Regions from separate parts of the Streptomyces sp. NPDC005811 genome, predicted to be linked through region 2. Evidence: riboswitches for the same ligand, from Rfam matches in the RefSeq annotation. Region 2 holds a riboswitch; the other holds the start of a gene.
What was found. A riboswitch is a leader RNA that binds a small molecule or an ion and turns the genes downstream of it on or off. The one in region 2 is predicted to bind cyclic di-AMP.

Region 1 (5,334 bases), on a different contig from region 2:
GGTCGTGGGTGACGCGGTCACCGACGGCCAGCGCGACGACCGGCTTCTCCGTCGCGCCCCGGCGGGTCGCGAAGCCGGAGGCACCGGCGGCCGAGGAGCGCGAGCGGGACGAGGACAGCGAGGCCGCCACGCCGGACACCGGACCGGAGGACACGGGCGCGCTCGCCCCCGTCCGCTTCCAGTCCACATGGGTCGCCGGGATCTCCTCCAGGAACCGGGAGGGCGGGTTGTACGACGGCTGGCCCCAGGCGCTGCGCAGCGAGGACCGCGTGAGGTAGAGCCGCTCCCGCGCGCGCGTGATGCCCACATAGGCCAGGCGGCGCTCCTCCTCGAGCTCCTTGGCCTGGCCGAGGGCGCGCATGTGCGGGAACACGCCGTCCTCCATACCGGTGAGGAAGACGACCGGGAACTCCAGGCCCTTGGCGGTGTGCAGGGTCATCAGGGTGATGACGCCGGAGCCCTCCTCGTCCTCGTCGGGGATCTGGTCGGAGTCGGCGACGAGCGCGACCCGCTCCAGGAAGGCGGCGAGCCCCCCGGCGGCAGCGCCCTCCCCCTCGGCCTGCTCCTGCTCGAACTCCAGGGCGACAGCGGCGAGTTCCTGGAGGTTCTCGATGCGGGTCTCGTCCTGCGGGTCGGTGGAGGCCTGCAACTCGGCCAGGTAGCCGGTGCGTTCGAGCACGGCCTCCAGGACGGTCGCGGGGCCCGCTCCGGACTCGACGATCGTCCGCAGCTCCTCCATCAGCACGTTGAACCGCTTCACCGCGTTCGTCGACCGCGCGGCCATGCCGTAGGCCTCGTCGACGCGCTTGAGCGCCTGCGGGAAGCTGATCTTCTCGCGCTGGGAGAGGGCGTCGATCATCGCCTCGGCGCGCTCGCCGATTCCCCGCTTGGGGACGTTGAGGATCCGGCGCAGCGGGACGGAGTCCTCCGGGTTGGCGAGGACGCGCAGATAGGCCAGGACGTCCCGGACCTCCTTGCGCTCGTAGAAGCGGACGCCGCCGACGACCTTGTAGGGCAGGCCGACGCGGATGAAGACCTCTTCGAAGACACGGGACTGGGCGTTGGTGCGGTAGAAGACCGCGACATCGCCCGACCTGGCGTCGCCCGCGTCGGTGAGGCGGTCTATCTCGTCGGCGACGAACTGCGCCTCGTCGTGCTCGGTGTCGGCGACATAGCCGGTGATGCGCGCGCCCGCGCCCGCGTTGGTCCACAGGTTCTTGGGGCGGCGGGACTCGTTGCGCTCGATGACGGCGTTGGCGGCGGACAGGATCGTCTGCGTGGAGCGGTAGTTCTGCTCCAGCAGGATCGTCGTCGCGTCCGCGTAGTCCTCCTCGAACTGGAGGATGTTGCGGATCGTCGCGCCGCGGAAGGCGTAGATCGACTGGTCGGCGTCACCGACGACGCAGAGCTCGGCGGGCGGTATGTCGTAGTCGTTGGGCGGTACGTCGACCGGGTGCTCGGAGGTGCCGACCAGCTCCCTGACCAGGGCGTACTGGGCGTGGTTGGTGTCCTGGTACTCGTCGACGAGGACATGGCGGAAGCGGCGGCGGTAGTGCTCGGCGACATCGGGGAAGGCGCGCAGCAGATTGACCGTGGTCATGATCAGGTCGTCGAAGTCGAGCGCGTTGGCCTCGCGGAGCCGGGACTGGTACATCGCGTAGGCCTGGGCGAGGGTCTTCTCGAAGCCGTCGCCGGCCTGGGCGGCGAAGTCCTCCTCGTCGATCAGCTCGTTCTTCAGGTTGCTGATCTTGGCGCTGAAGGACTTCGGCGGGAAGCGCTTGGGGTCGAGGTCCAGGTCGCGGCAGACCAGGGCCATCAGCCGCTTGGAGTCGGCGGCGTCGTAGATCGAGAAGGAGGACGTGAAGCCGAGCTTCTTCGACTCGCGCCGCAGGATCCGCACGCACGCGCTGTGGAAGGTCATCACCCACATGGCGTTCGCGCGCGGGCCGACGAGCTGCTCGACGCGCTCCTTCATCTCGCCCGCGGCCTTGTTGGTGAAGGTGATCGCGAGGATCTGGCCCGGGTGGACGCCGCGCTCGGCGAGGAGGTGGGCGATGCGGTGGGTGAGCACACGGGTCTTGCCGGAGCCGGCGCCGGCGACGATGAGCAGGGGGGTGCCGGCGTGGACGACGGCCGCGCGCTGGTTGTCGTTGAGCCCCTCCAGGAGGGCGGCGGCGTCGATCGCCGGGCGGGGGGCGCCGTCGCGGTAGTAGGCGTCCCGGTCCGGGGGCGCGTCGAACTTCCCGCCGAACAGATCGTCCGGAAGCGACTCCGGAACGTGATCGTCCTCGGGCGGCGGCGGGGATTCCTCCTCATGGCCCGCGGGGGCCTGGAGGTTCGCCAGGAAGCTGTCGTCAAAGAGGCTGCTCATCGCTCTCCGAGTCTAGGGTGCCCCACTGACAACGCGCGGCCGTCCCCCGAACATCCCCGCCCTCACCTTCCGAGGCGGCGATATCACAGCACGTGATCCCATGTCCCGGCTTTGCGCAAGGTAACAAAAATGTATCGGGCATATCGCCCATCAACCTTCACACGGGCCACACGAGTTGGCTACCGTTCCGGGCAGGCCACGCGGATCCCCACCGGCGAACCTCGCCGGGCCGTACGGCCTCCGCCGAGTCCGGTGCGCCCCCTGTGAGGCAGCCGGAGCCGGGGACCCACCGAGACCCCGGGGTGAATCGGCCCGACTTCCCCAGCGGGAGACGGCCGTAGGGCGCCCTTCCGAACCATCCGCCCGAACCCGACAGCTAACCCGGTAGGCGGACGATGGAAGGAGTCGCCTCTCTTGGCGTCGCAGCACCGCAAGCCGCGCTTCAAGGGCAACCGCGCGGCAGGCATACGCACGCCCGCCCTGGCCACCGCCGCGCTCACCTCCGTGGCCCTGCTCTCCCAGTCGGCGAACGCCGCCCCCTCCGACGACGGCAAGCCGAGCCTGGAGGAGGTCGAGAAGAAGGTCGACGACCTCTACCGCCAGGCGGAGTCGGCGACCGAGAAGTACAACGCCGCCAAGGAGAAGACGACCAAGCAGCGCAAGCAGGTGGACGGTCTCCTCGACGACGTCGCCCGGCGCACCCAGAAGCTCAACGAGGCGCGCGAGGAACTCGGTTCCTTCGCCGCCGCCCAGTACCGCACCGGTGCCTCCGCGCCCGACACGGCGACGTTCCTGCTGGCGGACTCCCCGCAGGACTACTTCGACCAGACGCAGCTGATGGGCCGGCTGACCGACCGCCAGAAGGGCGCCGTCGACGACTACGTCACCGAGCAGTCGGAGACGATGCGCAAGCGCCAGGAGGCCGCCGAGAGCCTGGCGACGCTCAACGACGCCCAGAGCGACCTGAAGACCGCCAAGGCCTCCGTCCAGAAGAAGCTCGGCGACGCGCGCGAGCTGCTGGCGCAGCTGACGGCCCAGGAGAAGGCGCGGCTGGCGGAGATCGAGAAGCAGAAGCAGGAGGAGGCCGCGCGCGAGGCGGCCGAGCTGGCACGGCAACAGGCGGCCCAGGCCGCCCAGCAGGACACCGGCACGTCCTCCTCTTCGTCGTCTTCGACTTCTTCTTCGTCTTCTTCCTCGTCCTCGTCGTCGTCGGACGCCTCGTACACCACCAAGGCCGAGAAGGCGCTCGCGTTCGCCCGTGCGCAGATCGGCAAGCCGTACGTCTGGGGCGCCACCGGCCCCGACTCCTACGACTGCTCCGGCCTCACCCAGGCCGCCTGGAAGGCCGCCGGCGTCTCCCTGCCGCGCACCACGTACGACCAGGTGAACGCCGGCACCACCGTCTCCCTCGCCGACGCCCGCCCCGGTGACCTGGTCTTCTTCTACGACGACATGAGCCACGTCGGCATCTACATCGGCAACGGCATGATGATCCACGCCCCGAAGCCGGGCGCGTACGTGCGCGAGGAGTCGATCTACTACGACGGCGAGTCGGGCATCCACAGCGTGGTCCGCCCGGCCTGAGCCCTGTGCGGGCACACGCGTGCAGGTCGTTTTTTGCGACTACGCGCGTGTGCCGCCGCGTGAGCCGCCTCACGTCCCTAGCATCGGGCCCATGCCCGGCACCTCCTCCCTTCGCGCCTGGTGGGCGCGGCGTCCGCCGGCGGCCGGAGCCGCCGTGCTGGCCACCGGCATCCTGTCGATCGGCCTGCGCCTGGCGAGGCACGAGGTCCTGTCCCACGCCGCGCTGGCGCTGGCCGCCGCCGCCTGGGTGGCGCTGGCCGCAGACTTCGCCGTACGCCTCCTGTGGGAGCGCCGGCGCTGGCTGGCCGAGGCGGCCACACCGGCCGGGCTGACCGCGGTGGCCGCCACGACCGTGCTCGGCACGGGCGTCTCGGCGCTGGGCCGGCAGTCCTTGGCCTGGGCGCTGGTGGCGCTGGCGGCCGTACTGTGGCCGGTGCTGATGACGGATGTCGTACGGCAGCTCGCCCGCCGCGTCCTGAGCCACCGGGCCCGCCGGTTGCCCGGAGCCGTGTTCCTGTGCTGCGTGGCCACCCAGGGGCTCGCGGTGCTGGGCGCGACCCTGGCGAAGGCCGAGAGCCTCTCCTGGCCCGCGCACACCGCGCTCGTGCTGTTCTGGCTCGGCCTGCTGCTCTACGTGGGCATGCTCATCCTGTTCGACTGGCGGCAGGTCACCGAGGGCGCCGGGGACCAGTGGGTGGCCGGCGGGGCGCTCGCCGTCTCGGCGCTCGCGGGGGCGCGGCTCATCGACGCGGACCACGCGCTGTACCTGTGGAACGCCGACGACCGGGGCGTCCTGCGCGGGATGACGATCGCGCTGCTCGTCCTCGCCCTCGTCTGGTACGCCGTCCTGCTCGCCGCCGAGGTGCTCCGGCCACGGCCGCGCTACGACGTACGGCGATGGGCGACCGTGTTCCCGCTGGGGATGACGGCGGTGGCGACGATGTCCGTCGCCACCGCCGCCGACGTCCCGGGGCTGAAGGGGCCCGGGGAGGTGCTGCTGTGGGTCGCGGTGGCGGCCTGGCTGGCGGTCGCCACGGCGGCCCTGATCACCGGGTTCGGCGGATCCGTCGGGGCTGTCAGGTCCACAGGACGGCGATGAAGATGTTCGCCACGGTCAGCAGGCCCACCAGGCCGAACAGCGGCTTCTCCACCTTCTCGTCGTCCCGCTTCACATAGACCAGGCCGAGGATCACCACCAGCAGCGCCAGCTTCACCCCGATCTTGATGTTGTTCAGGGGCTGGTCGTCGGCCTGGTTGAGGCCGACCAGGATCACCCCGGTGACCAGCATGGTCGCGGCGCCGTGCAGCATCGCGGGGACGAAACGGGCCGTGCCCTGGCCCATCGCCTTCATCTGGGTGAGGAAGCCGCCGAGGAGCGC
Region 2 (5,334 bases):
TGCAGCCGGTCGCCGTCCCAGGCCCGGCGGTCCTGTACGGACTTCAGGGACCACAGGTCGAGCACCGGGCAGCCGTACCGGTCGGCGACGGCCCGCACATGTCCGTTGTAGGTGGCGATCTTCCCGCGCAGGTGCTTGAGCACGGGAACGCCCCGGGTGTCGAAGCCGGTGGTCACCATGACCGTGCCGGCGACGGCGGTCAGCGAGGCGATCGCGCGCTCGAAGCGCTCGGCGACCTCGTCGGGGTCGGTGCCCGGACGGATGATGTCGTTGCCGCCCGCGCAGAAGGAGACCAGGTCCGGCGCGAGCTCGACGGCCCGCGGCAGCTGGTCCTCCATGATCTGGTCGAGCAGTTTCCCGCGCACCGCCAGGTTGGTGTACGCGAAGTCGCCCTCGGGGCGCCGGTCCGCGAGGAGTACCGCGAACCGGTCCGCCCAGCCGACGAACGCCCCGTCGGGGCCGGGGTCGCCGACGCCCTCGGTGAAGCTGTCCCCCACCGCCACGTACGACCCGATCACTGATCTGCTGTCATTCTTCGAATCGTCTGCCACAACGGTTCATGATTCCCCTTCGAATGTGGCCTACGCGACCGTAGGAAGGGGTTGACGGGCGGTGACATAAGCCACTCCTAAAGACTGCGTCAATCAGGGAATAAGCGCCCACGCCCGGAAGTTGGCGATGCGGAAATGGCTCCAGGTGGTGCGGAAGGCGAAGTGTCCCCGGGTGTACGGCTCCGGGTCGGCGTAGTCGAAGACGAGCCGTCCGTTGTTCCACCAGCGCTGGGTGGAGCCGTCGGACACGATCCGGACGTGGTGCGGCGCGTTCGCCACCAGCAGCGGCTCGGTGTAGTCGTAGACCAGCGGCCGGACGCCCGCCTCGCCGACGTAGCGGCGCAGCCGGGTGGTGGTGTTGGTGTTGGCGCCGTAGCCGACGTAGTACGTCTTCAGGTAGTCGTACTCGGCGAGGGCGCCGCCGCGCGGGGTGGCGAAGAGATCGTCCGGGGAGCGGACGTCGACGGCGTTCCAGAAGTTGTTGAGGTCGGAGACACGGTCGTTGACGCCGCCCGCGGAGACCGGCGTGGCGACGTACTCGAGGACGTACGGCCCCGCGAACGGCCGCGTGAACCACAGGGTCGCCCCGGCGGGCACGTCGACCTCCAGGACGCCGTGCGAGGCCGTGACGGTCCCGCCCCGCTCCAGTTCCACGGCCCACTGTCCGAGGCCGTGCCGGAAGTCGTCGCGGGCGAGCAGCCTGCGGTGACGGAACCCTCTGGCGTGACCTGGGGCATGGCCGGTGGCGGACGCGGCGGCGGCCGTCGGGCCGAGGGCCGCCAGGGCGGCGCCCGCCGCCAGTGCTCCGAATGCTCTACGCGTGGTCGTCACGTCGGTCGGCTCCTCGGGTCGTGGTGAGGGCGGGACGGGGGATCCGGCGGGTCTCGGTGCCGAGATGGTGGTCGGTGTACGTCGAACTGGAGACCACCGCGGACGGTCCGGACGAGGCGGTACGCGGGGTTCTGGGCCAGGGCGCGGATCCGCGTGCCGGTCGGCTCGGTCGTGGTGCACAGGCGCCGGTCAGGTCGCCGCGGGTCACCAACATGGTGACCAGGCTGCGGTGTTCGCCGTCGAGGTGGGCGCTGCCGAACTGCCCGCCGGAGGGGCCGTCGGCGACGAAGCCGTCCGGTACGGACTGCCGGGTGCGCTCGGCGCCGGTCGCGCCGTCGGCGAAGTCGGCCCCGGCCGCGGTGTGCACCAGCACCTCCGCCCGTCCGTCGCCGTCGAGGCCGCCGGGCCGAGCGTGCCGCACGGCGTACGTCCCCGCGCCCGGCGAGGTGTCCCGGCAGGTCGTCGTCGACCTGCGCGGCGGCGTGCGGTTCAGTCGGCGGCCGTCCTCGTCGGCCGCCTGTCCCGCGGGGGCGACGGTTCTTGGCAGAAAGCGCTTGCCCTTCACGGGGATCACTGTGTCCCCACCCTGGCCCGGCTGTCGATGGGGCGAAAAGGGATGCCACGAGACCGCAATACGACAATCATGAACACGCAGAACGAAGGCCGGGCCCGGGGCTCGGGTCCGGCCTTCGTTCTGCGTGTCAGGCGGGCGCGTCAGGCGGGCGCGTCAGGCGCGGGGTCAGCCGACGGCGACGCCGTGGGAGCGGAGGTAGCCGACCGGGTCCACGTCGGATCCGTAGTTCGGCGTGGTGCGGATCTCGAAGTGCAGGTGCGGGCCGGTCACGTTGCCGGTGGCGCCGGAGAGGCCGATCTGCTGGCCCGCGGTCACGGTCTGGCCGGCCGAGACCGAGAGCTGCGACAGGTGGGCGTACTGGGCGTAGTAGCCGTCGTTGAGCTTGATGACGACCTGGTTGCCGTACGCGCCGCCCCACCCGGCGGAGACGACCGTGCCCTCGGCTATGGCCTTGAGGGAGGTGCCGGTCGGGACGACGAAGTCGACGCCGGTGTGGTAGCCGCTGGACCACATGCTGCCGGCCACGCGGTAGCCGGTGCCGACGGTCGCGCCGGACACCGGGAGGGTGTAGCCGCTGGAGGCGGTGGCGCTCTCGGCGGACCGGGCGGCCGTGTCCGAGGAGGACGAGGACGACGACGCCTTCGTGTCGGAGGACTGCGAGGAGGACGACTGCGTCGACTTCGACGAGGACGAAGAAGACGACGAGGACGACGAGGACGACGAGGACGACGACGAGGAGCCGGTCGACGACTCGGTGCTCGCGGCCTTCGCGCCGAGCGACAGCTTCAGGCCGGGGTGGATCAGCGAGGGGTTGCTGCCGACGGCCTCGCGGTTGTCCGCGTACAGCTTCTGCCAGCCGCCGCCGACGTGCTGCTCGTCGGCGATCCTGGCGAGGTAGTCGCCGGCCCGCACGGTGTAGCTCCGGGCGCTCGCGGCGGACTTCCGTGTCGTGGCGGAGGCCTGGACGGCACTGTCCGCCACCGACTGGGAAACGGTCTGCGCGACGGCCTGGGAAGCACCCTGGGAAACCGACTGCGGGGTGGCCGCGTGGGCGCCGGTGGCCCCCATGAGCGGGAGGGCGAGTGCGGCCCCGCCGGTTCCGGCGACGGCGATGGAGCGGGTGAAGCGCTGGGTCTTCGGGCGGCGGTGCTTACCCTTCGCGGGCATGGCGAATTCCTCTCCGGCGCCTGCGAGGTGAGCTGTCGGGTGCGGACTGGAGATGCCCGGCCGCGACGGGTCGCGGCTTTACCCCAAGCCTGTTCCGGAGACCGGAACAGGCGGTTCTGCCTGTGGGTCCCCCGCTCCTGCCGTGCACGGGTGAGTGTGCGGATTCCGGGCGGCGGCAGGATTCGGCGTCCGTCCGGATTGGTCTGGAACGTAAGCGACCAAGACGCACAGGAACAAGCAGTGGTTGCCCTGTTCACGTCTTTCTCTTGATCCGCTGTGCGAATTCCCAGTGACGCTCCGTGCATCTGGCACCGGGAATTTCGGCTAACGCCCTTGAAAAGCACTTTGATTACGTGAGCATGACGGGCGACGCAGGGTCACGAATATGACCCTGCTCACGTAATACCCCTCCAGGATCCCTTATTCCAGAGCGAGTTGGAACGAAGGATTCAATTCGGACAGAACCCTCAGATGCGACGCAGGCGGATAACCGTCGCATCGAGGTCACCGCGCAGCCCGGTCCGCAGCCCGTGGTGCAACAGCACCGCACCTCGGTGGACTTCGCCCGTTTCGCGGCATTCGTACGACGCCGTCGGGTCCAGGCCGCGCAGGCGCAACGCCGCGACCGGCTCGCCGTAGCGCTGGGCCTGGAGCCAGGCGAGGACGACGGTCTCGTCGCCGCCGACGTACTGGACGGCGCTCAGCCCGCCGGCCGGAGGGCGCAGCCGGTACTGGTCGCCGTGCTGGACGAGGGGCCGGATCTCCTTGTAGAGGTCCACCCAGCGGCGGGCCTCGGCGAGTTCCTCCTCGGTCCACTCGGAGAGGTCGCCGCCGACGCCGAGCACCCCGGCCATGGCGCTGACGAACCGGAAGCGCAGCGAGCTGATCCGGCCGTTGAGCTGGGTGTTGGGGCTGTCGGTGACCCAGGCGGCCATCACGCGTGCGGGGTGGATCTGGCTGAAGCCGTGCTGGATGTCGAGCCGGTCGAGCGGGTCGGTGTTGTCGGAGGTCCACACCTGGTCGGTGCGGGCGAGGATGCCGAGGTCGATCCGTCCGCCGCCGCCCGAGCAGGACTCGAAGGCCACCCCGGGGTGGGCCGCCCGGAGCCGGTCCAGCAGGGCGTAGAGGGCCCGGACGTGGTCCACCCACAGGCGCTGCGGGTAGGGGTCGTCCGGCCAGCCGGCGTCGGTGAAGCAGCGGTTGAAGTCCCACTTGACGTAGTCGATGGGGGCGCTGGACAGCAGGCCGTCGAGCCGCTCCCAGAGGTACTCCTGGACGTCCTCGCGCGCCAGGTTCAGCATGAGCTGATTGCGGAACTCCGTCCGCTTTCGTCCCGGTTGGAACTGGACCCAGTCGGGGTGCGCCCGGTACAGCTCGCTGTCCGGGTTGACCATCTCGGGCTCGACCCAGATGCCGAACTGCATGTCGAGCGCGTGCACGTAGTCGGCGAGGGGCTTGAGGCCCTTCGGGAAACGGTCCGGGTTGGGCCACCAGTCGCCGAGGCCGGCGTGGTCGCCGGTGCGGGCGCCGAACCAGCCGTCGTCGACGACGAACAGCTCCACGCCGATCGCCGCGGCCCGCCGGGCGAGGGTGGCCTGCTGCTCCTCGGAGATGTCGAAGAAGGTGGCCTCCCAGGAGTTGAAGAGCACCGGCCGGTCCCGGCCGGCGTCCGGGATGACGTGGGCGCGCTGGTAGGCGTGCCAGGCGCGGCTGGCCCCGCCGAAGCCGCCGTCGGTCCACAGTCCGGCGAACAGGGGCGTGGTGAAGGACTCCCCCGCGGCCAGCCGCAGCAGCCCGGAGTCGTCGTGTCCGGCGCCGCCGGTGATCTGCACGCGCGCGTCGGGGAGTTGGGCGACGGCGATGCGCCAGGAGCCGGACCAGCCGAGGGCGCAGCCGTAGACCTCGCCGCGCTCCTCGGTCGCGTCGGTGTCGAGGGCGACCCAGGGCAGGTACTGGTGGCCGGTATGGCCGCGCCGGCTGCCGATGATCTTCTCGCCGTAGGTCAGCGGGGCCTGCACGAGACGGGACTCGGCCGCCCAGCGGCCGTGCAGATGCGACAGCCGCCAGTCGTCGCGCTCGGGCAGGGTCCAGGTGGCGGAGTCGGCGCGCAGCAGCTCCAGTGGCTCCTCCCCGTCGTTGCGCAGGGTCGTCCGGCGCTCCACGACGTCGCCGCGCATCCGGTAGTGCAGGGTGATCACCAGGGCGCCGTCC

Region 1: it holds a riboswitch for cyclic di-AMP, as region 2 does, so the genes downstream of both, ABZ490_RS18415 (NlpC/P60 family protein) here and ABZ490_RS03985 (peptidoglycan DD-metalloendopeptidase family protein) in region 2, are expected to answer to the same signal.

What each region holds. Positions count from the first base shown of each region.
Region 1 is NZ_JBEXXK010000015.1:159,496-164,829, reverse strand. Features, by position in the region: gene pcrA (DNA helicase PcrA) at 1-2,371, opposite strand, end outside; cyclic di-AMP (ydaO/yuaA leader) riboswitch at 2,603-2,778, shown strand; gene ABZ490_RS18415 (NlpC/P60 family protein) at 2,786-3,955, shown strand; gene ABZ490_RS18410 (tellurite resistance/C4-dicarboxylate transporter family protein) at 4,047-5,054, shown strand; gene ABZ490_RS18405 (hypothetical protein) at 5,032-5,334, opposite strand, start outside.
Region 2 is NZ_JBEXXK010000003.1:70,164-75,497, reverse strand. Features, by position in the region: gene ABZ490_RS04000 (SGNH/GDSL hydrolase family protein) at 1-518, opposite strand, end outside; gene ABZ490_RS03995 (DUF6250 domain-containing protein) at 645-1,382, opposite strand; gene ABZ490_RS03990 (hypothetical protein) at 1,366-1,947, opposite strand; gene ABZ490_RS03985 (peptidoglycan DD-metalloendopeptidase family protein) at 2,122-3,123, opposite strand; cyclic di-AMP (ydaO/yuaA leader) riboswitch at 3,128-3,286, opposite strand; gene ABZ490_RS03980 (alpha-galactosidase) at 3,591-5,334, opposite strand, start outside.